2 regions of the Colwellia sp. 20A7 genome follow, and region 1 is predicted to be linked to the other one. Evidence: predicted binding sites of a transcription regulator. Region 1 holds the regulator's gene; the other holds the start of a gene.
The links. The regulator FNR, encoded in region 1, switches genes on or off when oxygen is low (the NO sensors DNR and NnrR bind a similar motif). The targets are predictions, from matches to a motif close to TTGATCTAGATCAA.
Positions count from the first base shown of each region.

Region 2: the regulator FNR is predicted to act here: its motif matches at 1,525-1,538, upstream of GQS55_RS00040 (YdcH family protein).

Region 1 covers NZ_CP047130.1:2,902,107-2,905,911, reverse strand. The annotation lists gene ttcA (tRNA 2-thiocytidine(32) synthetase TtcA) at 1-491, opposite strand, end outside; gene uspE (universal stress protein UspE) at 682-1,620, opposite strand; gene fnr (fumarate/nitrate reduction transcriptional regulator Fnr) at 1,774-2,493, opposite strand; gene GQS55_RS12550 (sulfite exporter TauE/SafE family protein) at 2,575-3,315, opposite strand; gene ccoS (cbb3-type cytochrome oxidase assembly protein CcoS) at 3,312-3,551, opposite strand; gene GQS55_RS12540 (heavy metal translocating P-type ATPase) at 3,637-3,805, opposite strand, start outside.
Region 2 covers NZ_CP047130.1:8,878-12,682, forward strand. The annotation lists gene glyS (glycine--tRNA ligase subunit beta) at 1-666, shown strand, start outside; gene lepB (signal peptidase I) at 744-1,403, opposite strand; gene GQS55_RS00040 (YdcH family protein) at 1,610-1,861, shown strand; gene tusA (sulfurtransferase TusA) at 1,902-2,147, opposite strand; gene GQS55_RS00050 (transglycosylase SLT domain-containing protein) at 2,319-3,805, shown strand, end outside.

The DNA.
Region 1 (3,805 bases):
ATAGCCTTTAATTTTGCATTATTAAACATGTTCATCATTAATGTTTCAACTATGTCATCCATATGATGACCCAGTGCTATTTTTGTTGCACCAATCTTTTCAGCGAAACCATATAATGACCCTCTTCTAAGCCTTGAGCATAAAGAACACGTTGTTTTTCCTTCAGGTACTTTTTGCTTTACTACTGAGTAGGTGTCTTTATCTATAATGTAGTAATCAATGCCTTTTTCTTCGAGATAATTAGGTAATATATGCTCAGGAAAACCAGGCTGTTTTTGATCGAGATTGACCGCAATTACGTCAAATTTAATGGGCGCAACACGTTTTAAGTGTAAAAGGATGTCAAGCATTACGAAAGAATCTTTGCCACCACTTATCGCACAAAGAATTTTATCGCCTTCTTCAATCATTTTGTAATCAGAAACGGCTTTGCCTGTTAGGTGCCTGATTTTTTTTTCTAGTTTATTGCTAATAGCCTGTTGAGTATTCATTAAAAACTACTTACCACTTAATCACATTAGATATTTTATTTTTGATGGTAAATTCTATCATAGGTTAAAAGTTTAAAGTGCTATTAAAGTTGCTTGTAGGGTATTATTTTGACGTTATATTAGCTTAATAAAGACTGAAAAAGGTTACTATACCTCTTTCAGTCTTTGATTTCATTATGAGAGAATACTTTTACTGTAGCGGAGACACATAACCTTCAGGTTTGAGCGCAAGTACATCACAATTAAGTTGGTCAATGACGTGTTCAGCTGTATTACCAATTAAAGCCGCTGAAATACCTGTTCTTCCTATCGTACCTAAAACAACTAGCTCTGCATCAATTTTATCAGCTACCTCTTCAATAACCCGTTCAGGTAAGCCTTCTTCCACGTGAGTGTTAGTGATATCAATTTCAAATTCAGTAGCATGTGCTGCCATCGATTTTTTATGGTGTTGAAGCATAGTATTATTGTATTCACTAGAGTTAAACTCTGGTATTTCAATTGCTATATTAACTGGCGTACCTGGAAATGAGTTCACTAAATGAACCTTACCTTGAATAAGTTGTGCTAATTTCTTTGCTTCTTTAGTGATCTTATCATTTAGTGAGTTATGCTCTGTTTCGTCGCTACCCACATTAATTGCTGCAAGTATATTGCCGTTGCTTGGCCATTCATGTTCTTTCACTAATAAAACAGGGCAAGGACATTTGCGGAGTATATGCCAATCAGTCGGGGTGAAAATAACTGATTTTAATTTGTCATGTTGATGAGTCCCTTTAATGACAAGATCGTAATTATTTTGAATTACTTGTTCAATAATTGACTCAAAAGGGCGGTTATGCCAAACAACTAAGTTGTTAATATCAATGTCAGGTTTTAAATCACTTATTAGGCTCTCTAGCCAAAGCTCTTTGTCTTTAATGACTGACTGTCGCATAGCGCCACGATCATCGTTGGAAAGAATAGTAGTCATCTCATAAGAGAAGTCAAAGATACTTAAAAAAGCGGTTACTTCAACCTGACCACCACTCGCTTTGATGTTGGCAGCTAAGTCTATTGCTCTTTTTAATGCTTTTTGTTCGTCAGTTGATGGGTCGATAACGACTAGAATTTTTTGATAGGTTTTCATGATAATTCTCCCTGTTGTTATACATTGGTTAAACTTTAATAAAGCCTAAGTAATTTATATCAAAAGTGTGAGATTAATGCTTGTTTTAAATCAAACTATAGCTGATTTAAAACAAGCATTAGAAATTATGAAGCTAACAAATATGAACGGGCGTTAGAATTCAGCGCAATCCACGAGTTCATCAAGACTTACAATAGTAATAAGTTTACCGTCGACTTTTATCAAACCACTTTTATGAAAACGGTTTAATAAACGGCTTATTGTTTCAACGGTAAGTCCGATGTAATTTCCAATATCACTTCGTGTCATTGTAAGACGAAATTCAGCGGCTGATAAACCTCTGGCACGATAGCGTTTGCTTAAGCTTACTAAAAAGGTAGCGACGCGTTGCTCTGCATTTTTTCTGTTCAATAATGTGAGCATTTCTTGGTCGGTACGAATTTCATTACTCATTAGACGCAAAACTTGTTTCTTAAGCTTTGGCATAGTATTAGATAAAGTATCTAAATTATCATAAGGAATTTCACATATCATCGATGTCTCTAATGCCTGAGCAAAGCTTTTATGCTCTGATTCAGCAATAGCGTCAAATCCCAGTAAATCTCCAGCTAAGTGAAAACCAGTGATTTGTTCTTCACCTTGTTCATTAACGGTAAAAGTTTTAAAAGTGCCAGAACGGATAGCATAAAGAGCATGCATTTTTTGACCATCGGTGAATATTTTATCACCTTTGTGAAAAGGGCGTTTACGATCTATGATTTTATCGAGAGTATTAAGTTCTTGATCATTTAGGGTAAAAGGTAGACAAAGTTCACTAATACTACAGTTTTGGCAATTAATATGCTGTGCACCAGGGGAACTATTATTTAACATAGGCTACTCATTTATTATTATAGGAATAGAGTAAACTGTAATTTATGTATTTACTCTAATTTCTAGGATAGTGCTATGGTATTAGAACACTTGGTGGTATGCAACAATAAAACTATAAATACCAAAGGTTATTAACACTAGTGCCATTGCTTTTTTAAAAGATGGTTTTGTTAAGGTATTCTTGATACTACTAAATCCAATAGAGAGAGTTAATAGCGCAGGTAGTGTACCTAAGCCGAAAAAGAACATAATGCTCGCCCCGGTAATCATGCTACCGCTTGCTAATGCCCAAGTTAAGGTTGAGTAAACTAATCCGCAAGGTAACCAACCCCAAACAGCGCCAAGAGAGAGTGCTTTTATTGGTGAGTCTACAGGGATAGCTTTACCTGCTAAAGGTGATATGTAACGCCATAAATGCTTACCTAAAGCCTCAATCCTATTTAACCACATTAGCCATTGACCTAAATGTAAGCCAAGTAAAATCATAAAGGTGGCTGAAAGTAATCGTAGACCAGCGAGTGGCATACCAATATTTTTTGCTGCGATAGATCCGGTAAATCCAACAATTGCCCCGATTAAGGCGTAAGAAGAAATACGTCCAACATTGTATAAAATAACTAGGGTGGTTTTACTTTTAGCTACTGATGGTTTTACCTGGCTCTTAACAGAGACCTGATTATTAACAGGTATCTGGTTATTTTCATATTTATTTGACTGAGGAAGGGCTGAAGTGAGCATGGTGGTAATACCGCCACACATCACAATACAATGCCCCGAGCCAAGTATTCCTATTATAAATGCAGAGAATAAGTCTAGATTCATTTATTTGGCGGCTTATATTTATTCTTCGACATAGGTAATTCGTAATCTTCACTGGTTTTTTCTTCGTGATTCGAATTTTCTGATTTAGAGTCTTCGATGTCTTCATCAAAAAGAATACTCATTCCATGTTTTTCTAAGTCATCGAATTGCTCTGTTTTTACAGCCCAGAAAAATAAGTAAATACCGATAGCAATTATGATTGTACCGACAGGAATTAAAATGTAGATAATGCTCATGTTTTTCTCACTGTTAACTCAACAGTCAATCATTATTAAAAGGTGTAGTTGAGTTTATTTAAGTTTATTAATTAGGTTGAGTATTTTATTTTTTAAGTAAACGTAATGAGTTAGTGATCACTAAAATAGAACTCGCCGACATTCCAATAACCGCCATATAAGGAGTTATATACCCCATAACAGCTAAAGGCAATACAATCGCATTGTAGCCAAAAGCCCATAAGTAATTTTGAAGAATGATTCGTCTAGTGCGG
Region 2 (3,805 bases), 1.7 Mb from region 1:
AATCAAGCACCTAAGGGCGATAAAGACCCATTTGCGCTACGAAGAGCTGCTATCGGTAGTATTCGTATCATTATTGAAAAACAGCTTAATTTAGACTTGTCTGAATTGATTAGCAAAAGTATCGAATTATTTGGTGATAAGCTAGTTAATGAAAATACGGCTAACGATGTTTTAGATTTTATTATGGGTCGTTTCCGTGCTTTCTATCAAGAGCAAGGAATTAGTGTTGATGTTATCCAAGCGGTATTGGCCAAAAAACCAAGTGCACCACTGGATTTTGAAAAACGCATTAAAGCTGTTACTTTCTTTGGTGAATTACCTGAAGCGGCAACACTTGCTGCGGCGAATAAGCGTGTTGGTAATATTCTAGCCAAGTTTGATGGCGAGCTTTATCAGGCATTTAATGCTGACTTAGCCACAGAACAAGCCGAACGTGATTTAGCTGATGTTTATCAAGCAATAAAATTAAAAGTTGCACCATTAATGGCGGATAAAAACTATCAAGCTGCTTTAAGTGAATTAGCACAGTTAAAGGCACCAATAGATACGTTCTTTGATAATGTTATGGTTATGAGTGACGATGAAGCGATTAAAACTAACCGTTTAACGTTACTTAATGAAATTCGTAATAGCTTCTTTGCTATTGCAGATATTTCGCTACTATAGAAATATATCGTTAGAAAATACTGTTAGTTAACTAAAAGGGCATAATGATATGCCCTTTTATTTGCATAAAATTTGTCTTAAATAGAATAAATGTCTTTAAAAAGTCGATTAGCTCTTGGTAAATAGTAATTGTCGTAATCAACAGAAAAAGCAATTGAAGTTGCTTTCCCTTTAAGCTCATGACGAGGAACTAAGCCATAAACTCGTGAATCGGCGCTGTTACGACGATTATCACCCAAAACAAAGTAATAGCCTTCGGGAACGGTTAATGGCGAAAAAGTACTGCGTTGATTGCTTCTCTCTTTATCGATACGAATAGTGTGATTGATAGCGTCAACCTGTTCAATAGCAATAAGTTGCCGAGGGTTTTCTTCGATAACTTTATTTGGCATAGCTTCACCATTAATATAAAGCGTTTCTTCTTTCATTGAAATAATATCACCAGGCAAACCAATCATCCGTTTTATCAATCGCTTATCTGCAGCTTCAGATTCAAATACAACAATTTCGCCACGTTTAGGTTCTCCGGTAGATAGTAAAGAGAATTGGCTAAAAGGCAGTCTTAGATCATAAGCCATTTTATTAACAATAATTCTATCGCCTTCTTTAATTGTTGGTTGCATTGAACCTGTCGGCACTGTGTACCAATCAGCCATGGCACTTCTAAAAACAGACATTAATAAAATAAAGAGTATAAATAGTTTGTTGTCTTTTAGAAGTTTTTTTAAGTAAGTCATCATGATTGTCCTCATTAGTAATAGATCGATTTAGATACACCGATTAAAGAAAGGTTCGGCTAATACACACATGTTTACAACTTTGAAGCTGAGCTTATTATAAAGATAAAGTGATAATAGTTTGTGATAGATCAATTACGTAAATAAATAAAGGCGTAATATATTAGTTAGGTGCATTATTTAAATATAAAAAGCAGGAGAAAATTATGACGTTAGAAAAGCATGACCTTCATCACGAATTTCCAGATTTTAATGAGGAAATACACTACTTGAAAATGAACGATAAGCACTTTGCTCGTTTGTTTAATGAATACCATGAAGTTGATAAAGAAGTACGTCATATCGAGCAGGGTATAGAGAATACCAGTGATGAATATTTAGAGCAGCAAAAGAAAGCACGTTTAAAATTAAAAGACGAAATTTTTGTTATGCTTAAAAATGTAGAATTATCAGAATAAGCATTATAAGCGGGTTTACCTTACTTAACTGTAATAAAAGTTAACCCTTTTTAATTACAAATAAGTAAGGCTTCTCATCAACTTTTTTAGCTATAAGATCATGTTCCATAAACCGACAAAAGCTAGGAATATCTCGCGTGGTTGATGGATCGTCACAGGTGATTAATAAAGTTTCGCCACTTGCCATTTTTCTTATATTCAATCGAACCATCATTACAGGCTCTGGGCATCGTAGACCAATAGCATCAAGTGAGTGATCTGTTTCTTTAAATATTTCGTTTAGCATAAATGATATTGGGTTAGTTAAATCTATATAGAGTTACTATTCTACTTCATTTCTATTTGAGCTGTCTCGCATATAGTTCAACCAACTAAATATATATCAACTCGCATGTCTGGGTCGTTTAGGTATATACTTTCATTAGATATCTGATATGTTTTGGGAAAATAGACGTTAATGCTAACCCGAGTAGTGCCGAAAATATTGTTAACACTGGCTATAGTTAGTTATAGCTTTAGCCTACAGGCGAGTGAGCCATTCAAAATAACAGTAGATAAAATACAACAAAAAAACTTTATTAAAGCAGAAAAACTTGTCAATAAAAGTGGTTCTGCTCAATATCAAGTACTCTATAACCAACTTCATTATTATTCTTTACAACCTTATTTAGATCAACAGCGCTTGATGAACAAAATGAGCTTGTCTGATGCAAAAGAAATATCACAATTTTTAGATAAGTATCAAGGTACGCCTCTTGATTGGTCTTTACGAAAAAAATGGTTAACTTATCTCGCGAATAAGAAGCAAGGTGCCTTGTATTTAAAAGATTATAGCCTGACTTCAAATGCTGCATTAGTGTGCCATCAGTTAAACTTTAGTTTGCAGTCTGGTGTCTCTGAGAGTGAGGTGCTGCCAAAGGTTACTAAATTATGGGTAGTGGGTAAGTCACAAGACAAAGCATGTGATTCTTTATTTGAACGTTGGCAAAAAGCAGGATACCGCACGAATGATATTATTTGGCAGCGTATTAGCTTAGCAGCTGATGGAGGAAAACATACACTCATTCCTTATTTAACTAAATTACTACCGCCTGAGCAGCAATATTTAGGGCGTTTGTGGCATAAAGTTAGACGTGACCCTTCTATGGCAAGCAAATTTAAAAACTTTCCTAATAAATCGGCACGAGAAGTAGAAATACTGACTTATGGTTTTAAACGACTGATATGGCATTCTCCCGATATCGCTATTCGTAGTTATAACAAAGCAAAGTTGATATTTACTTTTACTAAAGATCAACAGCAACAAATAACAGAAAAATTTGCTGTCGCTTTATCATCGAAAAACCACCATGCAGCACAATTATGGCTTGATAAGCTTGATGTTAACGTATTGAGCGATAGTATTCTGCAACGACGATTATCTCAGGCATTAAAGAAAAATGATTGGGATCAATTAATTATAGATTTAGCGCAATTACCTAAAAAGCATAAGAATGATTTAAAGTGGAAGTATTGGTATGCACGGGCTTTAATTGAAACAAATGCAAATGAACCAGGTATTCTTTTATTACAAGAGTTAGCTAATAAACGTCATTATTATGGATTTCTTGCAGCAAGTTATTTAAAGAAACCGGTGAACCTACAAAACAAACCACTTGAGTTTTCTTTAGCTGAAAAAAAACAAGTGATTAGTTATCCTGCCGCTAAACGCGCTTTTGAATTTCATTCTTTAGGGCGCCACCATCAAGCACGTTCAGAGTGGAATTATTTACTTAAGAAATTAAGTAATAGAGAACAATTAATCGCAGCAAAAATAGCGAATGAAAATCAATGGTTTGATAGAACAATTTTTACTTTAGTGAGTGCCGGCTATTTAGATGATGTTGATTTACGTTTTCCTAAAGCGTTTGACAAAGAAATTAATTTTTATGCAAAAGCAGAGAA